DNA from 3 places in the Streptomyces sp. NPDC058697 genome. Region 2 is predicted to be linked to each of the others. Evidence: riboswitches for the same ligand, from Rfam matches in the RefSeq annotation. Region 2 holds a riboswitch; each other region holds the start of a gene.

Region 1 (7,519 bases), on a different contig from region 2:
GCAGCGACGGCCGCCCCGGACGACCGTCAGCCCGCCCCGATCACCGGAGGAGGAATGACCTCCGGATGACCTACGGGTAAATCCGGCGCGGAAAGCCCCTCCCAATTCGGGAGAAAACCACGGTGAACTGGGGTTCTGCTCCGATTCACCACCCCTGGGTCATCACATGGCGCGATCCGCATTCCTATGATGGGCGGACGACACCGCGGGCCGCTGCGACCAGGCAGTCCGACGCGGTGCAGATGCGGCGCGATGGTGGTGGAGGGGTCGATGACTCAGGGGGCCGGTCAGGGACCCGAGATGCGTACGCCGACGGTGCGCGACTTCCGCGTGCCGGCGTACGTCCACGAGGCCGGTCCGTACACGCAGTCCCCCGGCCCGTACCCGCAGTCCGGCGAGGTGTACGACCAGGCCGCCGAGCCGTACGACCAGGCCCGGGACCAGTCCGCCGGTCCCTACGCCGAGGGCTCGCGGCAGTACGGCCGACCCGGCCCCTACGCGCAGCAGACGCCTCCCGGCGAGGGCGCGGGACCGGCCGGCGAGTCGGCGGGCTACACACCGACGCAGCGCGATCTGCCCGTCATCAACCGCGGTGACACCCTTCAGGTACCGGTAGAACCCGAGGCCGGGCCGGTCGTCCAGCCCGCCGAAGGCCCGGGACCGCTCTATGTCGTCGGTGACGTCCACGGCTATCTCGACGAGCTCGTCGCCGCGCTGCGCGAGAAGGGCCTCATCGATATCGACGGCAGCTGGGCGGCGGGCACCTCGCGGCTGTGGTTCCTCGGTGACTTCACCGACCGCGGGCCCGACGGCATCGGCGTCATCGACCTCGTGATGCGGCTGTCCGCGGAGGCCGCCGCCGCCGGGGGCTACTGCAAGGCGCTGATGGGCAACCACGAGCTGCTGCTGCTCGGCGCCAAGCGGTTCGGTGACACCCCCGTCAACTCCGGGGCGGGAACGGCCACCTTCCAGGCCGCCTGGCTGCTGAACGGCGGCCAGAAGACCGACATGGAGCGCCTCCAGGACCACCATCTCCAGTGGATGGCCCGCCTCGACGCCATGGAGATGGCCGACGGGCACCTTCTGGTGCACTCCGACACCACCGCCTATCTCGACTACGGCGACTCCATCGAAGCGGTCAACGACACCGTCCGCGAAACGCTCACCCGCAATGACGCGGACGAGTGCTGGGACGTCTTCCGCAAGTTCACCAAGCGCTTCGCGTTCCGCGACGACGGCGGTGCCCAGGCGGTGCGCTCCTTGCTGGACATGTACGGCGGTTCACGCATCGTCCATGGTCACAGCCCCATTCCCTATCTCCTGGGAGAGGTCGGCTCGGAGGAAGGGGAGGATTCCCCGAACCCCGTCGTCGAGAAACCGCATGTGTACGCCGACGGGCTCGCCATCGCGATGGACGGCGGCGTGACCATGGCCGGAAAGCTACTGGTCCAGCAACTTCCTCTGGATGGCTGAGCGTTCATCGGGCAGGCGTCCCCCGACGGAGGACAAGCACAACACAGGGGCAAATTCTGGAAACCCCCTGTCACCGTGTGCCGTCACCGCTCTACCATCGGCTTATCCGTAGCAGGCTCCCCTCCGTTTCTGCCCGACGGCTCGTCAGCATGCCGAGCCCCAAGCCCTACGGAGCATCGGGGGATGCACATGAACAGCGTTCCGCAGCACCTGCTGAGCGAGGACCGCCAAGAGTACGAGCGGATCCTCGATGAGGCGCTGCGCTCCGCACCACACCGTCCGGAACTCGCCGCTGTCGGTCAGCGGCTCAACCCCGAACAACTGCGCACGATGGCGCTCAACGCCACCGCTCTCATCACGGCAGCCGCGGCGACCGAGTACCAGCACTATGTGAAGGTCCGCGAGGAACTGCGCCAGCCGGCGCCGTCCACCCCTCCCGTCCGCGAAGGATCCAGCAGCAGCACCACGGATCCGGCCACGGGCGCGGTCGGGCTCGCCACCACCATGGGAGAGGTCGCCGAGACCGCCGGGGCGGGTGCCGCGGCGGTCGTCGCCGTGCTCGCCCCCGTCCTCGCCGGCACCGCCGCGGCGATCTTCCTGCTCGTCGGCTACATACTGAAGATGCTCGACCCCCAGCCGGGCATCGCCCAGACCCTCCTCACCACCGGGTGGGTCTTCGGAGCCATCACGGCCGTCACGATCCTGGTGGCCGCGGTCGGTCTCCTGCTCGCCGCCCTGCGCAACGGCGCCAGTTCACTTCAGGCCGACGCGCACGGCGAACGCAGCGAAGAGGTGAACCGCGCCAGGGAAGCCTGGCACGACGCCCTTCTGGAGCGCGGCATCATGCCGTTCCTCAGGGAGGCCCTCGCCGACCCGGGCACGGCCGCCCTCGGCCGTACGAAGCCGTCGGCGCCGATCAGCCGGATGCCCCAACTCGGCTACAACCGGCCAGGTTTCAGCAGCCCGGACGGCGGCCCGACAGCGGGACCCCGCCCCAGCTTCTCCAGCCCGGACTTCAGCAGCCCCGACTTCGGGGGGCCGGAGCACCAGCCGGAGTAGCCCCGCCCTCGCCCGGGCCCGGCCCTGAGCGGGGCCGGCAACCGGGCGCGGCCAGGCGGGAGCAGGGACCGACCGGCCGCAGCGTCGCGGGCACTGGGCCCGCGACGGCCGCGTCCCGGCAGGCACGGCCATCGCGCCGCGCCCTCATCGCGCGCCTTCATTCCGTTTCTACATGCACCAGGGCGAAGCTTCTCCACGCCGGACTGGACTCCTCCCGCTGCCTCAGGCTGCGTACGGCACGAGTCGAGCAGGTCCGCAGCCGGAAGTTGATCACACCGGGCTCGATCTTGTCTCTACCGGTACGGCCCGGGGCAAGGCGTCGCCATCCTCCGTGAGGTCTCGGCCGGGATGGCCGGGACCTCGGAGAAGAGGTCGGGTCGGACGGCGCGCCGGAGTCAGTCGGCCATGGGCAGGTACACCCTGTTTCCGCTGGCCGCGAACTCCTTCGACTTCTGGAGCATCCCCTCGGCGACCTCCTCGGCCGTAGCGCCCGCGGCCGCCGTGCCACCGAACTGCTCGGTGATGCTGTGGCTGATCTTCATCGAGCAGAACTTCGGCCCGCACATGGAGCAGAAGTGCGCTGTCTTGGCGGGCTCGGCCGGGAGGGTCTCGTCGTGGAACTCCCGGGCCGTGTCGGGGTCGAGGGCCAGGTTGAACTGGTCCTCCCAGCGGAACTCGAAGCGGGCGTCCGACAACGCGTCGTCCCACTCCTGTGCGCCCGGGTGCCCCTTGGCGAGGTCCGCCGCATGGGCCGCGATCTTGTAGGTGATGACGCCCGTCTTGACGTCGTCACGGTTGGGCAGGCCCAAGTGCTCCTTGGGCGTGACGTAGCAGAGCATGGCCGTGCCCCACCAGGCGATCATCGCGGCACCGATGCCGGAGGTGATGTGGTCGTACGCAGGGGCGACGTCCGTCGTCAGCGGGCCGAGCGTATAGAACGGAGCTTCATCACAGATCTCCTGCTGAAGGTCGATGTTCTCCTTGATCTTGTGCATCGGGACATGCCCCGGGCCCTCGATCATGGTCTGTACGTTGAAACGCTTCGCGACCCTGTTGAGTTCCCCGAGCGTCCTCAACTCCGCGAACTGGGCAGGGTCGTTGGCGTCCGCGATCGAACCGGGCCGGAGCCCGTCGCCGAGCGAGTACGTGACGTCGTACGCCGCGAGGATCTCGCAGAGTTCCTCGAAGTTCTCGTACAGGAACGACTCCTTGTGGTGCGCCAGGCACCAGGCCGCCATGATCGAGCCGCCGCGCGAGACGATCCCGGTCTTGCGGTTCGCGGTCAGCGGGACGAACGGCAGCCGCACACCCGCGTGGACGGTCATGTAGTCCACGCCCTGCTCGGCCTGCTCGACGACCGTGTCCTTGTAGATCTCCCAGGTCAGCTCCTCGGCCCGCCCGTCGACCTTCTCCAGCGCCTGGTAGAGCGGGACCGTGCCGATGGGGACGGGGGAGTTCCGCAGCACCCACTCCCGCGTGGTGTGGATGTTGCGGCCGGTGGACAGGTCCATGACCGTGTCGGCGCCCCAACGGGTCGCCCAGGTCATCTTCTCGACCTCCTCCTCGATGGATGAGGTGACCGCGGAGTTGCCGATGTTGGCGTTGACCTTCACCAGGAACCGCTTGCCGATGATCATCGGCTCGATCTCCGGGTGGTTGACGTTGGCCGGCAGTACGGCCCGGCCCGCCGCGATCTCCTCGCGGACGACCTCGGGAGAAACGTTCTCCCGGATGGCCACGTACTCCATCTCCGGTGTGACCTCACCCCGCCTGGCGTAAGCGAGTTGCGTCACCGCCTGTCCGTCACGGCTGCGCCGGGGCTGGCGCGGGCGCCCCGGGAAGACCGCGTCGAGGTTGCGCAGTCCGCCGCGCGGTGAGGTGTGCTTGATCCCGTCGTCCTCGGGTCGGACGGGGCGGCCCGCGTACTCCTCGGTGTCTCCGCGGGCGATGATCCAGTTGGCCCGGAGGGCCCCGAGGCCCCTGCGTACGTCGGTGTCGACGCTCGGATCGGTGTACGGGCCGGAGGTGTCGTACAGAGTGACCGACTCCCCGTTGGTGAGGTGCACCTGACGGACCGGCACCCGCAGGTCGGGGCGCGAACCCTCGACATACGCCTTGTGCCAGCCGATGGACTTCCCGGCCTCGCCGTTCTCGGGCGAAGCAGTCACTCCGCCACTCTCGGCCGAGGCGAACGCCCCGTCCGTCAGGCTGGAGGCAGGCGTGCGTACGTCCTTGTTGGTCATGAGACCTACTCCCTACGCCGGCATTACCCGGTAACAGGTTCGGCGGTCGACGCAGCGATTTCCGTCCGGCGATGTTCCACGTGAAACATCGCGTCTACGGAGGTCAGCGCCCTCTCAGCCCGGTGCTCCGAGCTCCCGCGTGTGCAAAGGTGCCTCCACGCTAGCGTCAGATGTGGCGCGGTGAACAGTGGGCCCGGGCTGTTCTTGCGATGATCGGTCGGTGACCACGACGCAGCAGCCCCCACTTCCGCCGTCCGAACCGCCCCACGGACACGGCCATGACGGCCATGGGCACGGCGGCGGACCTGGGAACGGACCCCACGGCCCCGGAGGGGGCGGCGGCGGAGACCGGCCCGGTGGTGGTGACGGCGGTGGACCGGGTGGCGGCGGGCACGGACACTCGCACAGTCATGGACCCGCAGCGCCTGTCTCGATGCATCTGCGCAAGGTCATCGCGGCCGTGCTGATCCCCTTCGCGGCGGCGGTCGTCGTCGGCCTCGTGGTGCTCTGGCCCGGCGGCGCCCCGGGGCACGAGCGCACCGGTGTGGGCTTCGACCGGCAGACCCAGCAGGCCACGGTGACCAAGGTCGACAAGGTCGACTGCAAGTCGGTGAACGCCTCGGGGGAGACGCCGACCGGCGACACCTCGACCGCCGAGGGCTCGTCGGCGCAGCAGCAGGCGACCGGCAGCTGCAAGAAGGCGACGGTCCGGGTCGACACCGGAAAGGACAAGGGCCGTACGTTCACGGAGATCGTCCAGCCGGACTCCTCGCGGCAGCTGGAGGAGGGCCAGGAGGTGATCGTCGCGTATGCGCCGGACGCCCCCAAGGAGCTCCAGTACTCGGTCACCGACGTGAACCGCAAGCTCCCGATGACGCTGCTCGCCGGGATCTTCGCCGTCGCCGTGGTCGTGGTGGGCCGGATGCGCGGCGTCATGGCACTGGTCGCGCTGGCCGCCAGCTTCCTCATCCTGACGTTCTTCATCCTTCCCGCGATCCTGCAGGGCTCGAACCCCCTGGTCGTGGCGGTGGTCGGGGCGAGCGCCATCATGCTGATCGCGCTCTATCTGTGCCATGGACTGTCCGCCCGTACGTCCGTGGCGGTGCTCGGCACCCTGCTCTCCCTGTTGCTGATCGGGCTGCTCGGCTCGCTGTTCATCGACTGGGCAGCGCTGACCGGCAACACGGACGACAACACCGGTCTGATCCACGGGCTGTACCCGTCCATCGACATGAGCGGCCTGCTGCTCGCGGGCATCATCATCGGCTCGCTGGGTGTGCTCGACGACGTGACGGTGACGCAGACGTCGGCGGTCTGGGAGCTGCACGAGGCCAATCCGACGATGGGCTGGCGCGGGCTGTACCGCGCCGGCATCCGCATCGGACGCGATCACATCGCGTCGGTCGTCAACACGCTCGTCCTCGCCTACGCGGGCGCCGCGCTGCCGCTGCTGCTGCTCTTCTCCATCGCGCAGAGCAGTGTGGGGACGGTGGCCAACAGCGAGTTGGTCGCCGAGGAGATCGTGCGCACGCTCGTCGGCTCGATCGGACTGGTCGCCTCCGTGCCGGTGACGACGGTTCTCGCCGCCTTGGTGGTCTCGGCCGACCGCCCGGGCCCCGCCGCCCCGGCACAGCAGGAACAGCCACAGCCGCAGCCGCAGCCCCAGTCAGGCGCCAGGGCGCCTCTGCGTGGCGGGAGTGGCCGCCGCCGCAAGCACTGAAGCGGGCCCGTGCCGGCCCCTGCCGGACCCGGCCCCGGTTGCCGAGAGTTGAGCGCCGAGAACTGGAAGCTGAGAGCTGAGAGCTGAGAAGAAGCGTTACAGCAGCCCGCGCAGCCGCGAAGCCACAAGCGGTATGACGTACGGCCGGCGCCGGTTGGGATGAGCACGCGTCACACCTGTACGGGACGACGTACGGCCAGGCAGCGTCCGTCCTGCCCCGGCCCCGTCTCTCTTCAGCCGGCGCTCTGCTCCTCCGCCAGGATGCGGTTGAGCGCCTCGTCGAGGTGCGTGTCGAAGTCCGCGAGGGAACGCTCCTGGCCCAGCGGCACCAGCCTGTCCGTACGGTCGAGGAACGCCAGCAGCGGCGCCGTACCGCAGCGGAACAACGCGTGGTCGCAGCCCACCTGAAGCCGGATCAGCACGTCGCCGAACCCCTCGGTGTCGGCGGGAGCGATGTGCACATCACCGTCCCCGCACGCCCGGCCCACCCCGTCGATCAGCAGTTCCCGGCCGAAGGCCCAGGTCACCGGCGCGTCACCGGGCAGGTGGAAGGTCAGCCGCACGGCATAGGGATCACAGGTCTCGTAGCGCAGCTCCACCGGGATGCGAAAGGAGAGCTCCTCCGAGACGACGAAGCTCATCATGACCTCTGCCTGTACTACCGACTCGCGCATCGCCTACCCCGTCGTTCGCCTTCGACTGGCCGGGAATCATCCACCTGACACTGCTGGCATCTTGCTGAACGTACACACCAGATCACAAGGAGTGAGTTTTCAGATGCTGATAGAGAGCGAGAGTGACCCCAGCAGCCTGCCGAGCTCGCTCTGCAATCGGCGTGCCGCCGGCAGCAGTCGGTCGGCCTGGTGGGCCGGCAGAGAAATGGCGATCGTGGCCGCAGTACTGCCCACGGTGATCGGAATCGCTGCGCAGACCGTGCCCAGCGCGTACGCCTGACGCTCGATCACGGGCTGCATTCGTCGCGCGGATTCGAGGCGTCGCAACAGAGTTCGATCGTCACGCACCG
Region 2 (7,519 bases):
TGCTCGGCCCCGTCGATGAAAGCGGCGGGGACGTGCAGCGCGCGGTTCTCACCACGGCGTACGGCGATGAGCTGGCCTTCCTTGACCAACTGCCGGACGCGGGTCACCTCGACGCCGAGCTGTTCGGCGATGTCGGGGAGGGTGAGCCAGGCGGGGACGAGAGCATCGATCTTTGCGTCAATCTCGGTCACGAGCACAAGCCTGCCATCTCGGACTGACAGTCGGTACCCGGGCCGGTGCGACCGTGTCACGCAGGCCCCCTCACGCAGGCCCGCACCCGTCAGGGACGCGGGGAACTGCGCGACCGGCCACGGACGGCCCGCAGACACCGGATGACCTCCGACCGTGCGGCCCGGCGGAGCGTCTACGCGATCGCGCTCTTGAGCGGCAACGCGGGGTCGGACAGAAGCCCCGAGTCCATCGCCGTGCCCGCCTCGATCAGCCGCTTCCCCTGCGCCAGGTCCCGAGGCCGTCCCACCGCCAGGACCGCGACCAGGCGGCCCCCGCGGAGCCAGCACACCGACCAGGACGGTCCGGCCGGGTCACCGCGCCACACCATGGCGTCGGCGGACGCGTGATGGCCCGCATACTGGACGAAGCGGCCGAACTGCTCGGACCAGAAGTACGGCACGGGGTCGTACGCGGCGGACGTCTCGCCGACGATGTTCGCGGCGACCGTGCGCGGGCCCTGGAGGGCGTTGTCCCAGTGGTGGACCAGCAGGCGCTCGCCATAGCGGCCGGACGGGAACGAGGCGCAGTCGCCGACCGCATACACGTCCGGGGCCGAGGTGCGCAGATGGTCGTCCGCTAGCACCTCCCGACGGGCGCCGAGTTCGATCCCCGAACCGGCCAGCCACGCCGTCGCGGGCCGCGCCCCGATGCCGACGACGACGGCGCCCGCGGGCAGCCGCGAGCCGTCGTCGAGCACCACCTCGCCGGGCTCGACGTGCTCCACGCGCGCGTGGGTGCGCAACACCGCCCCGCTGTCCGCGTACCAGGCGGTCATCGGAGCGGCCACCTCCGCGGGCAGCACGCCGGCGAGCGGCCGGCCGGCGGCCTCCACGACGGTCACCGCGCAGCCCGCCTCGCGCGCCGCCGTGGCGAACTCGGCGCCGATCCAGCCCGCGCCCACCACCACGATGTCGTGCTGCCGCGCGAGGACGGGGCGCAGCCGTTCGGCGTCGTCGAGGGTGCGCAGCAGATGGACACCGGGTACGCCCTGGGCGCCCGGCAGTTGGACCGGCTCGGCGCCGGTGGCGATGACGAGGACGTCGTACGGAACCGGGCCGTCGACCGTGTCGAGTTCGTGCCGCGAGGGGTGCACGCCGGTCACTTCGAGCCCCAGGCGGAGCTCCACGTCGAGCGCTTCGAAGTCGACGTCGAAGGCGGAGCCCTCCGCCTTGCCCAGCAGCACGGCTTTGGACAGCGGGGGCCGGTCGTACGGCTGGTGGGGCTCCGCGCCGATCAGGGTCACGCTTCCGGTGAAGCCCCGCTCCCGCAGGGCGACGGCCGTCTGTACGCCCGCCATGCCCGCCCCGACGATCACGGCGCTCCGTCGCGCCGCCGGGCTCCGTCCCTGCGTCTGCTCACTCACACGATCACCATAGACACTGGTGAAATCGTCGGTCAGGGGGCGCGATCGGTGAGCTGTTGCACAGCGTCAGCCCTTGTTGACCTCTTCGACCACACTTGTCCCGCTGCCCTCCTGGGACTCCCACTCCCAGGTCTCCTCCAGGCGCACCCGCCCGTCGGTCAGTTCGACGACCAGGGAGACGCAGTGCCCGGACGAGGTGGTGCCGTCCACCTTCAGCTGCACGTACCGGAAGTCGAGCCGGTCGCCCTCGCGCGTGCCCACGAGGTGGCCGCGCACGACGTCGCCGCCCGCGTACTCGGCCCAGATCTCGCCGTCCTTCTCGTGATAGGCGAACCGGGTGCGGGTGCCCACCTGGCCCGGCGCCTGGTCGGCGACCGGCGAGAGGAGGAGACCGTCGAGCGAGCGGGCCATGCGTGAAGGCTCCCTTACAGGCTGTTGGGGCGAAGGGCTAGGGTGGCCAACGTAAAGCACTCGCGGGAGTCCGGACGCACCGGGCTGAGAGGGAGGCTGGAACGGCCTCCGACCGTACGAACCTGATCCGGGTCATGCCGGCGAAGGGAGGGGCTGGACGCCCATGTCGCGTACACCGGAGACACCCGTTGCACCCGATGCACCGCGCACATCACCCGATATCCCGCGCACCTCGGACGTCCTGGTCGTCGGAGGCGGGATCATCGGCCTCGTCACGGCCTGGCGGGCCGCGCAGCGCGGGTTCACGACCGCGCTCGTGGACCCGGAGCCCGGCGGCGGGGCCGCGCAGGTCGCGGCCGGGATGCTGGCCGCCGTCACCGAACTCCACTACGGCGAGCAGACCCTGCTCGGCCTCAACCTGGCCTCGGCGCGCCGCTATCCGGACTTCGCGGCCGAGCTGACCGAGGCGGCCGGCCAGGACATCGGATACCGGCGGTGCGGCGCACTGGCCGTCGCGCTCGACGCCGACGACCGCGCCCATCTGCGCGAAGTTCACGCCCTGCAACTCCGGTCGGGCCTGGAGTCGGAGTGGCTCAGCGGCCGTGAGTGCCGACGGCTGGAGCCGATGCTCGCGCCGGGCGTGCGCGGCGGGCTCCGGGTCGACAGCGACCACCAGGTCGATCCGCGGCGCCTCTCAGCTGCCCTGGTCACGGCCTGCGAGCGGGCCGGAGTGACCTTCCACCGGACATGGGCGGACCGCCTGACCGTCGTACGGGACCGGGCCACCGGAGTCGTGACGGCGGACGGCACCGAGCTCTCGGCGGGCCGGGTCGTGCTCGCCGGGGGCAGCCTCAGCGGGCGTCTGACGGGCGTCCCCGACGACGTACTGCCGCCGGTGCGTCCCGTGAAGGGGCAGGTGCTGCGGCTGACCGTGCCGAAGCGGTTCGCGCCCTTCCTGAGCCGCAGCGTGCGGGCGGTCGTGCGCGGCAGCCACATCTATCTGGTACCGCGGGAGAGCGGCGAACTGGTCGTCGGCGCGACCAGCGAGGAGCTGGGCTGGGACACCACGGTGACCGCCGGCGGTGTGTACGAGCTGCTGCGGGACGCCCACGAACTCGTCCCCGGCATCACCGAGCTGCCGCTGACCGAGACGCGTGCCGGACTGCGCCCGGGCTCCCCCGACAACGCGCCCCTGCTCGGCCCGACCGCGCTCCCCGGGTTGCTGCTGGCGACCGGCCACTACCGCAACGGCGTACTCCTCACGCCGGTCACCGGGGACGTCATGGCGCACACCCTGACCACCGGTGAACTCCCGGACGTGGCCCGCCCCTTCACACCCAGGCGGTTCGGCGCCGCCGCACTCTCGGAGCAGCGCGCATGAGCATGAGCATCTTCGTCAACGGGGAGCGGCGGCAGCTGGCCCCGGACACCGCCCTCGACACCCTCGTCGCCGCGCTCACCGCGGCTCCCTCCGGGGTCGCCGCCGCACTCAACGAAACCGTCGTCCCACGCGCGCAGTGGTCGAAAACGCTCCTCTCCGAGGGAGACCGCGTCGAAGTCCTCACCGCCATCCAAGGAGGCTGACCCATGGCCGACGATCCCTTCGTCCTCGGCGGTACGTCCTTCACGTCCCGTCTGATCATGGGCACCGGCGGCGCGCCCAGCCTCGACGTCCTGGAGCGCTCGCTCGTCGCGTCCGGCACCGAGCTGACGACGGTCGCGATGCGGCGCGTGAACCCCAAGGCCCACGGCTCGGTCCTGTCCGTGCTCGAACGGCTGGGCATCCGCGTGCTGCCCAACACGGCGGGCTGTTTCACCGCCGGGGAGGCCGTCCTGACGGCCCGGCTCGCGCGTGAGGCGCTCGGCACGGACCTCGTGAAGCTGGAGGTCATCGCCGACGAACGCACACTGCTGCCCGACCCGATAGAGCTGCTCGACGCCGCCGAGACCCTGGTCGACGACGGCTTCACGGTCCTCCCCTACACGAACGACGACCCGGTGCTCGCCCGCAAACTGGAGGATGTGGGGTGCGCCGCGGTCATGCCGCTCGGGTCGCCGATCGGGTCCGGGCTCGGCATCCGCAACCCGCACAACTTCCAGCTGATCGTGGAGCACGCGCGCGTGCCGGTGATCCTGGACGCCGGTGCCGGTACGGCGTCGGACGCGGCGCTCGCCATGGAGCTGGGGTGTGCGGGTGTGATGCTCGCCTCGGCCGTGACCCGGGCGCAGGAGCCGGTGCTCATGGCCGAGGGCATGCGGCACGCGGTCGAGGCGGGCCGGCTCGCGTACCGCGCGGGGCGCATCCCGCGCCGCCATTTCGCCGAGGCGTCGTCCCCCGTCGAGGGTGTCGCCCGATTGGACCCGGAAAGGCCCGCTTTCTGACTTTTGGCCTGAACACCTGTCTGAATCCAGGCGCCGCACGGTATCGGCCACCGTGCGACGTCCGTCACAGCTCGGCTGCAGTACCGCCCCGGATTCGCCCGTGCGGGCGGCGTTGACAGTGTCGGCTCGTACACTCACCTGCGTGGATACGACCCTTCAGGACCCGCTCGTCGGGCACGTGCTCGACGGCCGCTACCGCGTCGACGCGCGCATCGCGGTCGGCGGGATGGCCACGGTCTACCGGGCCGTGGACACCCGCCTGGACCGGGTGCTCGCGCTCAAGGTGATGCACCCGACGCTGGCGGCCGACGCCACGTTCGTCGACCGCTTCATCCGCGAGGCCAAGTCGGTGGCCAGGCTCGCCCACCCGAACGTGGTGCAGGTATTCGACCAGGGCACGGACGGCAGCTACGTCTACCTGGCGATGGAGTACGTGGCCGGATGCACCCTGCGCGACGTGCTGCGCGAGCGCGGGGCGCTGCAGCCACGGGCCGCGCTCGACGTCCTGGAGCCGGTCCTCGCCGCCCTCGGCGCCGCGCACCGCGCCGGGTTCGTACACCGCGACATGAAGCCGGAGAACGTCCTGATAGGGGACGACGGCCGGGTGAAGGTGGCGGACTTCGGTCTCGTACGGGCCGTGGACACGGTCACCAGCACGACGGGGGCCGTCCTCGGCACGGTGTCGTATCTCGCGCCGGAGCAGATAGAGAACGGCACGACCGATCCCCGGGTCGACGTGTACGCCTGCGGCATCCTCCTCTTCGAGATGCTGACCGGCGACCGCCCGCACTACGGGGACTCACCCGCCACGGTGCTGTACAAGCACCTCCACGAGGACGTGCCCCAGCCGTCCGCGTCCGTGCCGGGCCTGGCCTACGAGCTCGACGAGCTGGTCACGACGGCCACCGCACGCAACCCCGCCCTCCGTCCGTACGACGCCGTGGCGCTGCTCTCGCAGGTCCTGGACGCCCGGAACGCGCTGAGCGCCGACCAGCTGGACGCCGTCCCGCCGCAGGCGGTCACCACGGACCACCAGAACGCGGACGACCGTACGAGCGTGATCCCGCTCTCGCTGTCGGTGCAGCGGCCGCTCCCGGTGAACGACGACGACGCCGAGTTGCACCGCACGAGCTACCTGCCGTCCCCGCCGCCCGAACCGCCGCGCCGCGGCCGTGGCGGCCGTTCGATGGCACCCCGCCGCGGCCTGCTCGCGATCATCGCCGTGGTGCTGCTGGCCCTCGGCCTCGGCGCGGGCGTCTGGTACATCAACTCCGGCCAGTTCACCAATGTCCCGGCGGTGCTCTCGAAGACCGAGGCACAGGCCAGGAAACAGCTCACGGACGCCGGTCTCGATGTGAAGAACGTCAAGCGCGGCTTCAGCGACACCGTCAAGCCCGGCCGGGTCATCAGCAGCGACCCGAAGCCCGGCGCCCGGATCCGGGACAACGACTCCGTGACACTGACGGTCTCCAAGGGCCCGGAGATCGTGCGCGTGCCGGACCTGGAGGGCTACTCCCTGGACAAGGCCAAGCAGCGCCTGAAGAACGAGGGCCTGGTGGCAGGCATGGTCACCAAGGGCTTCAGCGAAGACGTACCGGTGGGCTTCGTGATCCGCACGGAACCGGGGGCGGGCACCGAGCGCCGCGGCGGTTCGGCGATCGCGCTCACCGTCAGCAAGGGCAGCCCGGTGGACGTGCCCGACGTCGTGGGTGACGACCTCGATGACGCGAAGCAGGAGCTGGAGGACGCCGGCCTGACGGTGGAGGTCGCCTCCGAGCAGGTCACGTCCGAGTACGAGGCCGGTCAGGTCGCCAAGCAGTCACCGGACCCCGACACCAAGGCGGGCGGCGGCGACACCGTCACGCTGACGGTGTCCAAGGGCCCGGAGATGATCGAGGTCCCGGACGTCGTGGGCGACAACGTCGACGACGCGAAGCAGGAGCTGGAAGCGGCCGGTTTCACGGTCGAGGTGGACCGCGGCCTGCTCGGCCTCTTCGGCGACACGGTGAAGAGCCAGTCCGTGGACGGCGGCGACACGGCACCCGAGGGATCGACGATCACGATCGAGATCCGCTGACGCTGACGCAGACGGGCGCGCCCAGGCACCCGCAGGAACATGGCCGCCGACCGGGCCACCGGGACCGCGTGACACCCTGAAGGGGTGAGCACTCAGCAGTCCCGCAACCCCGTCGGCGGCCATGTCCCCGTCGCCGGAGGCCTCGCCTCCGTCGGCCTCTCGTACGCGCGCGAGCTTGCCGCAGAGACCGTCCAGGTCTTCGTCGCCAACCCGCGCGGCTGGGCGACTCCGCCCGGAAACCCGCTCCAGGACGAGGAGTTCCGCGCGGCCTGCGCCGCCGAGTCGATCCCCGCGTACGTCCACGCGCCCTACCTGATCAACTTCGGCTCGCACACCGAGGCGACCGTGGAGAAGTCGGTGGAGTCGCTGCGGCATTCGCTGCGGCGCGGGCGGGCGATCGGGGCGCTGGGCGTTGTCGTGCACACGGGGTCGGCGACGGGCGGCCGGGAGCGGTCGGTCGCGCTGAAGCAGGTCCGCGAGCACCTGCTGCCGCTGCTGGACGAGCTGACCCACGACGACGACCCGTTCCTGCTGCTGGAGTCGACCGCCGGACAGGGCTCTTCGCTCTGCTCACGGACCTGGGACTTCGGACCGTACTTCGAGGCGCTCGACGCCCATCCGAAGCTGGGCGTCTGCCTGGACACCTGCCACATCTTCGCGGCGGGCCACGACCTCACCGGGCCCAGCGGGATGCACCAGACGCTCGACCTGCTGGTGGACACGGTCGGCGAGGGCCGGCTGAAACTGATCCACGCCAACGACTCCAAGGACGTGGCCGGCGCCCACAAGGACCGCCACGAGAACATCGGGGCCGGGCACATCGGCGAGGACCCGTTCCGTGCGCTGATGACCCACCCCGCCACCGAGAGCGTACCGCTGATCATCGAGACGCCCGGCGGCAAGGAGGGGCACGCGGCGGACGTGGAGCGGCTGAAGAAGCTCCGGGACGGCTGAGCAGCTCCGGAACCGGCTGAGCGAAACCTCCAGAAGCTCAGCTCAGGAGGCTGGGCTCAGAGCTCTGGCCCGTCCCCGGGCACCTCCTGGTACGAGTAGCG
Region 3 (7,519 bases), on a different contig from region 2:
GCGACCTCAGCAGCGCGGTCTGCCCGACGATTTCGCCGCAGTAGCGGTCGTGCCCGAGTAGCGTCATGAGCCGCACCCTAGGCGTCGGAAGCTCCCCCGAGTACGACAATTTCCGCTGCGTCGAACGCCACCCCGACCTCGTCCCCCGTCTCCGGCGCGTCCCGCAGCGCACACGCCGCCTCCAGCCACGGCGCGTCCTCGGGCTGCAGGCGTACGGCGACATGGGTGCCCCGGAAGGTCCGCGCGGCCACCGTGCAGCGCAGCCCCTCGGCCGCCGGTACGAGGCGTACGCCTGCGGGCCTGACGAGCAGGTCGACCTCACCCTGTGGCGCGTCCGAGGGCACCGGCAGCTTGCCCCACGGCGTGTCCGCGGCCTCCCCGCTGACGGTCGCCGCGGTCACGTTCTCGAAGCCGAGGAAGCGGGCCACGAACGCGTCGGCCGGGCGCTGCCAGACCTCAAGTGGCGTACCGGACTGGGCGATCCGGCCGTCCCGCATCACGACGACCCGGTCGGCGAGCGCGAACGCCTCCCCCTGGTCGTGGGTGACCGCGAGCACGGTCGTGCCCAACTCGCCGAACAGCTCGCGGAGTTCGACCACCAGCCGCTCACGCAGCGAACGGTCCAGCTGGCCGAGGGGTTCGTCGAGCATGAGCAGCCGGGGGCGGGGCGCGAGGGCCCTGGCGAGCGCGACGCGCTGCTGTTCACCACCGGAGAGGGAGGCGACGGCCCGTCCACGGGCACCGGGCAACCCCACAAGGTCGAGCAACTCCCCCACACGTACGGCCTGTTGGTCCTTCGACTCGCCGTGCATCCGCAGCCCGAAGGCCACGTTGCCGCCCACGTCGCGCTGCGGGAACAGCTGGTGGTCCTGGAACATCAGGCCGACGCCCCGCTTGTGCGCGGGCACGCCGTGGAGGTCCCGGCCGTCCAGGAACACCCGTCCCCCGTCGAGGGGTTGGAGCCCCGCGACCGCCCGCAGCAGGGTCGACTTGCCGCTGCCACTGGGCCCGAGCACGCACACGATCTCGTGCTCGGCGACATCGAGCCCGACGGAGTCGAGCACGGCCCGCCCACCGAAACGTACGGTCGCTCCATCCAGTTCGAGCTTTGCGTGGCTCATGGTCAGAACTCCCCGGTCCGGTCGGTACGAAGGCGTTCGAGAACGAGCAGTGCCACCGCGCACACCACCATCAAGATCGTCGAAAGTGCCATGGCCTGCCCGTAGTTGAGCTCGCCGGCCCGCCCCAGCAGCCGTGCCACGGCGACCGGCAGCGTCGGGTTGTCGGGCCGCGCGATGAAGACGGTCGCGCCGAACTCGCCGAGCGACACGGCGAAGGCGAACCCGGCCGCGATCAGCAGCGCCCGCCGCACCATCGGCAGATCGACCTCGCGCCACACCCGCCACGGCGAGGCCCCGAGCACCGCCGCCGCCTCGCGCAGCCGTCCGTCCACCGCCCGCAGCACGGGCAGCATGGTCCGTACGACGAAGGGGACGCCCACCAGCGCCTGCGCGAGCGGCACGAGGATCCAGGTGCTCCGGAGGTCCAGCGGAGGCTTGTCGAGCGCGATGAGGAAGCCGAACCCGACGGTCACGGCGGAGACGCCGAGCGGCAGCATCAGCAGGGCGTCGAAGCCCCGTACGAGACGGCCGGCGTCCCGGCGGGTGAGGGCGGCGGCCGCGAGTCCGCCGATCAGCAGCGCGATGGCGGTGGCGGCGAGGGCGTACTGCAGCGAGTTGCCGACGGCCTCGATCGGCGGGACGAGGAAAATGCCGCCTTCATCGCTGGTCAGCGCCTTGTAGTAGCCGAATCCGGGGGCGTCGAGGGACCGCTCGACCAGCACGGCGAGCGGCAGCACGAGCAGGATGGCGATGGTGGCAAGGACGGCGGCGAGCAGTGTCCACTGCCCGGTGCCGCGCGGCCGTCGTGCCGTCACGGACGCGTCGACCAGGCGCAGGGCCGTCTCCCGCCGCCGCACGGTCCAGGCGTGGACGGCGAGGATCGCGCCGACCGCCACGAACTGGACGAGGGTGAGGACGGCGGCCGTCGAGAGGTCGAAGATCTCCGAGGTCTGCCGGTAGATCTCGACTTCGAGCGTCGAGAAGGTCGGGCCGCCGAGGATCTGCACCACGCCGAACGAGGTGAAGGTGAAGAGGAAGACCATGAGCGCGGCGGCCGCGACCGCGGGGCCGAGCGCCGGAAGCGTCACCCGGCGCCAGGCCGCGAACCGCGAGGCGCCGAGCATCCGCGCGGCCTCCTCCTGGCGCGGATCGAGCTGCGACCAGAGGCCGCCGACCGTGCGGACGACGACCGCGTAGTTGAAGAAGACGTGCGCGAGCAGGATCGCCCACACGGTCGTGTCGAGCCGTACGCCCCACAGCTCGTCCAGGAGCCCGCCGCGGCCGAGGAGGGCCAGGAAGGCCGTGCCGACGACCACGGTCGGCAGCACGAACGGCACGGTCACGATCGCCCGCAGGACCTGTTTGCCCCTGAAATCGAAGCGTGCGAACACATACGCGCCGGGGAGCGCGATCAGCAGCGTGAGCGCGGTCGAGGCGAGCGCCTGCCAGGTCGTGAACCACAGGACGTGCCGGATGTCGGATTGCGCGAGCACGTCGCCGATCCGCCCGAACCGCCAGACCCCGTCGATCCTGAGCCCGCGGGCCGTGATCGCCGCGACCGGATAGGCGAAGAAGAGCCCGAAGAACGCGACGGGCACGGCCATGAGAGCGAGCCGCGCCGCGCTCCCCGTACGCGGGCGCGTGCGGGGGCGCGGACGGAGGCGCGGACGCCGGCGCGCGGGCGGCTCCGCCTCGGCGGGGGGCTCTACTTCAGTACGAGCGAGGTCCATGACTTGACCCACTCGTCACGGTTGTCGGCGATCTTGGCGGGGTCGAGGGTCTCGGGGTTCTCGGCGGCCGGGCCGAACTTGGTGAACTCGGCGGGCACCTTCGCCCCCTCGACGACGGGGTACACGAACATGTTCAGCGGCATGTCCTCCTGGAAGGTCTTGCCGACCAGGAAGTCGATGAGCGCCTTGCCGCCCTTGCTGTTCTTCGCGTTGCTGAGCAGGCCCGCGTACTCGACCTGGCGGAAGCAGGTGCCGTCCGCGACACCGGTCGGCGCGGTCTTCGGCTTCGGGTCGGCGTAGATGACCTCGGCGGGCGGGGACGAGGCGTACGAGACGACGAGCGGCCGGTCGCCCTTGGCCTTCTTGCCGCCGGCGGACCCGGAGAACTCCACGTTGTAGGCCTGCTCCCAGCCGTCGACGACCTTCACGCCGTTGGCCTTGAGCTTCTTCCAGTAGTCCTGCCAGCCGTCGTCCCCGTACTTCGCGGCGGTCCCGAGGAGGAAACCGAGGCCGGGCGAGGACGTCGAGGCGTTCTCGGTGACCAGCAGGTTCTTGTACTCGGGCTTGATCAGATCGTCGAAGGACGTCGGCGGGGCCAGCTTGTGCTTGCTGAAGTAGGCCTTGTCGTAGTTGACGCAGATGTCACCGGAGTCGATGGGCGTGACGCGGTGCTTGTCCTGGTCGACCCGGTACTGCGGCAGGATCAGGTCCGAGCCCTTGGCCTCGTACGACTGGAAGAGCCCGTTGTCGAGCGCGCGCGACAGCAGGGTGTTGTCGACGCCGAAGAAGACGTCGCCCTGCGGGTTGTCCTTGGTGAGGATGGCCTTGTTGACGGCCGTACCGGCGTCGCCGTCCTTGAGGACCTTGACCTTGTAGCCGGACTCCTTCTCGAAGTCCTTCAGCACGGCCTTGGTGTAGGCGAAGGAGTCATGGCTGACGAGGGTGACGGTCTTGGACCCGGAGCCCTCGTCGCCGGAGTCGGACGAACCGCACGCGGTGAGCGCGGCGAGGCCGAGCCCCACGGCCACGGCCGTGAACTTCCTGGTGGTGCTCACTGAATTCCTCCTGGGGGTGACCAGGAAGAGACGCGGCCCTGCCCGGGACCTCGGTCGGTTCCCGGGCAGGGCGCAACAGCTTGAGTAGTGACCGAACTTCCTACCCAGAATGACCTGGGCAAGGTTCAGAGGGTCTGCGGGCTGTCCCGCACTCTCAGCGCTGTGGCGCTCCCCTGTCGGAATATGAAGATGTACGTACGTCCGCCAGACTACCGCTCGGTGGCCGCGAGCTGCCCGCAGGCCCCGTCGATCTCCTGGCCACGGGTGTCCCGGACGGTGACGGGCACACCATGGGCGGCGATCGCCTCGACGAACGCCTTCTCGTCCTCGGGCCGCGAGGCGGTCCACTTGGAGCCGGGTGTCGGGTTCAGCGGGATCAGGTTCACATGCACCGGCTTGCCCTTGAGCATCCGCCCGAGCCGGTCACCGCGCCACGCCTGGTCGTTGATGTCCCGGATGAGCGCGTACTCGATGGAGAGCCGGCGGCCCGACTTCGCCGCGTACTCCCACCCGGCGTCCAGCACTTCCCGCACCTTCCACCGCGTGTTGACCGGGACGAGGGTGTCGCGCAGCTCGTCGTCCGGTGCGTGCAGGGAGATGGCGAGGCGGCACTTGAAGCCCTCGTCGGCGAAGCGGTTGATGGCGGGGACGAGACCGACCGTGGATACGGTGATCCCCCGCTGCGACAGCCCGAGCCCGTCCGGCTCGGGGTCGGTGAGGGCCCGGATGGACTGGACGACCCGCTTGTAGTTGGCCAGCGGCTCGCCCATGCCCATGAAGACGATGTTGCTGAGCCGGGCCGGCCCACCGGGGATCTCCCCGTCCCGCAGCGCCCGCATCCCGTCCACGATCTGGTGCACGATCTCGGCGCTGGACAGATTCCGGTCGAGACCGGCCTGCCCGGTCGCACAGAACGGGCAGTTCATCCCGCAGCCCGCCTGTGAGCTGATGCACATGGTGACCCGGTCCGGGTAGCGCATCAGCACGGACTCGACGAGCGTGCCGTCGAAGAGCCGCCAGAGGGTCTTGCGGGTGGTGTTCTCATCGGTGGAGAGATGCCGCACGACCGTCATCAGCTCGGGCAGCAGCGCCTCCTGCAGCTTGGCGCGCGATCCCGCGGGGATGTCGGTCCACTGCTCCGGATCGTGCGCGTACCGCGCGAAGTAGTGCTGCGACAGCTGCTTGGCACGAAACGGCTTCTCACCGACCGCGGCAACCGCCTCTTTACGCTCGGCAGGCGTGAGATCGGCAAGGTGCCGCGGCGGCTTCTTGGCTCCGCGGGGGGCAACGAAAGTGAGTTCTCCGGGCTTAGGCATGGCTGTACCAGTGTCGCAGATCGATTCGTGTGACTTGTGCCCCCGGCGGTCTCAGCCGCGGGGCTGGGCATCCAGGAACCGGTGGAGGGATTGCGTCATGCTCGCCACGAAGGAGTCGCGGGTCCGGTCGGCGACCAGGTCCAGGGACAGGTACGGGTTGAGGTCCTCCAGCTCGACGAGGAGCAGCTCGCCTTCCGGGGTGCGGCAGGCGTCCACTCGCTGGATGCCGTGATCGAGGGTGTTCCAGTCGATGAAGCGCCGGGCGAAGGCCAGGTCGGCGTCGGTGGGCTCGTAGGGATCGAGGACCCAGCGGCGCTCGGGATCGGGGGCGTGAAGGGCGTACTGGAAGGCGTCGTCGACGTAGTAGAAGGACACCTCGTCGCGGAAGTCGATGCGCGGCTGGACCAGGATGTCGCCGTAGTCGAGGCCGCCGAGCTGCTCGCGGGGCACGAAGGCCAGGCCTATGGAGTCCGCGCCCACCTTGGGCTTGACCGCGTACTGGCCGGTCTCGGGGAGCAGGTGCAGGTCCTCGGGCCGGTCGACGGTGGGGATGACCGGGTGTCCTGCGGCGGTCAGATCCAGCAGGTACTGCTTGCCGGCCATGTCGCCGCGCCCGGACAGCGGGTTGTAGACCAGGGTGCCGCCGGCCGTGGCCCGCTCCCGGAAGGCGTCGTACTCCTTCTGGTAGTGCAGCACGGGCCCGCTGTTGCGGACCACGACCACATCGAAGGCGTCCATCAGCGCGGCTGCGTCCAGCGGGTGGCACAGGGCTACGTCGAAGTCGTCGCGCAGCCGGGAGGTCAGGAAGATGTCCTCGTCGCAGTAGCGCCGCCCCCGCGCCTGGTAGGCGAGATCGGTCACGTACAGAGCTCTACGGCGGTCCGGCATCGCACGCCCTCCTTCAATCGCACATCTCCTTCAGCGGTGCGACAAACCTACCCATCCCGCGGAACACGGCCTCGGGCAGGCGCGTGGTCGTGGGCTGTCGGCCCACTCAGGACTGATGCCGGAGGACGCGGGCACTGTCCCATGGGCCACACCTGGACCTACAATCGAACTCGTGTACGAATATGTGTCTCACCCGGATCATCGGCGCAGCGACCGCGATCGGCTGGTCCGGCGGCTGCGCCGCACCGACGACACCAGCGCCTCCGCCTCCGCCGTGGCCGCGGCCACGGCCACCGCCTTCGCCTTCGCCGGCACCACGACCTCCACCACCGCCTCCGCCTCCGCCTCCGTCGAGTTGGAGTGGAGACTCACCCCCTCCCCCACCCCCGATGCCATCCGCGGTGAGCTGTGAACCGCGAGCATGCACAGCCTGAAGGCGAGGGCACCGCGCCCATCGTCGTGCACCGCGCGGCGGGCACCGGCGGCCGCCGGGTGTCGATCCGCGCCCGGTTCGCCGGCCTCGCGCACAGCGACGCCGACCTGATCGAGTTCCTGCGCCGCGCGGGCCTGCCGGACGCCTGGGAGCTCCTGGACGATCCGCACTGGGTGGACTGGCAGGACGGCCGACCGCACGAATACGGCACGGAGTGACAGCACTACGGGCCGCCCCTCTCGGCGCTGGTCGCGCCCCAACAGCCCAAGAGGACAGCCCCGCCTCATCAACGGTCGTCAAGGAACTCGCCGGTCAGCACCATGATCGGATGCTCGATGAAGTCGTGTTCGAGGTCGAGGGACAGGGCGGGGCGTGCCGGGTCGAGCCAGGTCACCGTGATGCCCACCACCGCGGCCAGGCCGGAGACCGCGAACGTCACCGGAATGTCGACGGTCGTGCTGTCCGCCCTGCGCCCCGCCACGAGTCTCAGTTCGGGCACCGTGATCCCGGGTGCCTCGCGCAGGGTGGCCAGGGCGGTGATCGTGCCGATGCCACGGGCGGCGAAGTTCACTCCGGTGCCGTTGACGGCGAGCACATGGTGAGCCTGCTGCACGTCCACCGCGGTGACGGTGACATAGCGCCGCAGCGCGGTCGTCGGGAACGGATCGGGCAGGGCCAGCGTGTGATGGACGCGCAGATCCGTGGTGTCGGCGGTGCCCGGCAGCGTCGTCGTCGCGCCCTCGGGCAGGACGATGTCGAGCGGTGCGGTGCTGAGCCCCGTGCCGTCGATACGGCCGTACCGGATCAGCCGGAGGTCCAGCGGGGCGGCGTTGCGTGCCCGGGGCGCGGCGGGATCCGCCAGATCGACGGCCAGGTCGTCCGCGCTGCTGGTGGTGTGCAGGTTGAGGACGACATTGCCGACGAGGGGCTCGTGCACACTGTCGAGGCGCAGCCCGACACGGCCGAACAGCGGTCT

The links. Region 2 has a riboswitch for thiamine pyrophosphate ahead of thiO (glycine oxidase ThiO). Riboswitches for the same ligand answer to the same signal wherever they lie in the genome.
Region 1: linked by a shared signal. The riboswitch ahead of thiC (phosphomethylpyrimidine synthase ThiC) and the one ahead of thiO (glycine oxidase ThiO) in region 2 are both predicted to bind thiamine pyrophosphate.
Region 3: linked by a shared signal. The riboswitch ahead of ACFWXQ_RS37470 (thiamine ABC transporter substrate binding subunit) and the one ahead of thiO (glycine oxidase ThiO) in region 2 are both predicted to bind thiamine pyrophosphate.

Annotation. Positions count from the first base shown of each region.
Region 1 is NZ_JBHXSU010000009.1:193,866-201,384, forward strand. Features, by position in the region: gene ACFWXQ_RS22925 (LacI family DNA-binding transcriptional regulator) at 1-58, shown strand, start outside; gene ACFWXQ_RS22930 (metallophosphoesterase) at 256-1,473, shown strand; gene ACFWXQ_RS22935 (hypothetical protein) at 1,657-2,532, shown strand; gene thiC (phosphomethylpyrimidine synthase ThiC) at 2,928-4,775, opposite strand; TPP riboswitch at 4,768-4,924, opposite strand; gene ACFWXQ_RS22945 (YibE/F family protein) at 4,996-6,495, shown strand; gene ACFWXQ_RS22950 (SsgA family sporulation/cell division regulator) at 6,729-7,169, opposite strand; gene ACFWXQ_RS22955 (IclR family transcriptional regulator) at 7,269-7,519, opposite strand, start outside.
Region 2 is NZ_JBHXSU010000012.1:270,467-277,985, forward strand. Features, by position in the region: gene ACFWXQ_RS27560 (helix-turn-helix domain-containing protein) at 1-191, opposite strand, end outside; gene ACFWXQ_RS27565 (NAD(P)/FAD-dependent oxidoreductase) at 365-1,594, opposite strand; gene ACFWXQ_RS27570 (hypothetical protein) at 1,661-2,005, opposite strand; TPP riboswitch at 2,058-2,171, shown strand; gene thiO (glycine oxidase ThiO) at 2,169-3,386, shown strand; gene thiS (sulfur carrier protein ThiS) at 3,389-3,589, shown strand; gene ACFWXQ_RS27585 (thiazole synthase) at 3,593-4,387, shown strand; gene pknB (Stk1 family PASTA domain-containing Ser/Thr kinase) at 4,530-6,464, shown strand; gene ACFWXQ_RS27595 (deoxyribonuclease IV) at 6,549-7,418, shown strand; gene ACFWXQ_RS27600 (sulfite oxidase-like oxidoreductase) at 7,475-7,519, opposite strand, start outside.
Region 3 is NZ_JBHXSU010000024.1:79,048-86,566, forward strand. Features, by position in the region: gene ACFWXQ_RS37455 (maleylpyruvate isomerase family mycothiol-dependent enzyme) at 1-67, opposite strand, end outside; gene ACFWXQ_RS37460 (ABC transporter ATP-binding protein) at 78-1,121, opposite strand; gene ACFWXQ_RS37465 (ABC transporter permease) at 1,124-2,851, opposite strand; gene ACFWXQ_RS37470 (thiamine ABC transporter substrate binding subunit) at 2,827-3,906, opposite strand; TPP riboswitch at 3,986-4,091, opposite strand; gene rlmN (23S rRNA (adenine(2503)-C(2))-methyltransferase RlmN) at 4,116-5,222, opposite strand; gene ACFWXQ_RS37480 (hypothetical protein) at 5,274-6,110, opposite strand; gene ACFWXQ_RS37485 (hypothetical protein) at 6,283-6,522, shown strand; gene ACFWXQ_RS37490 (hypothetical protein) at 6,519-6,761, shown strand; gene ACFWXQ_RS37495 (hypothetical protein) at 6,830-7,519, opposite strand, start outside.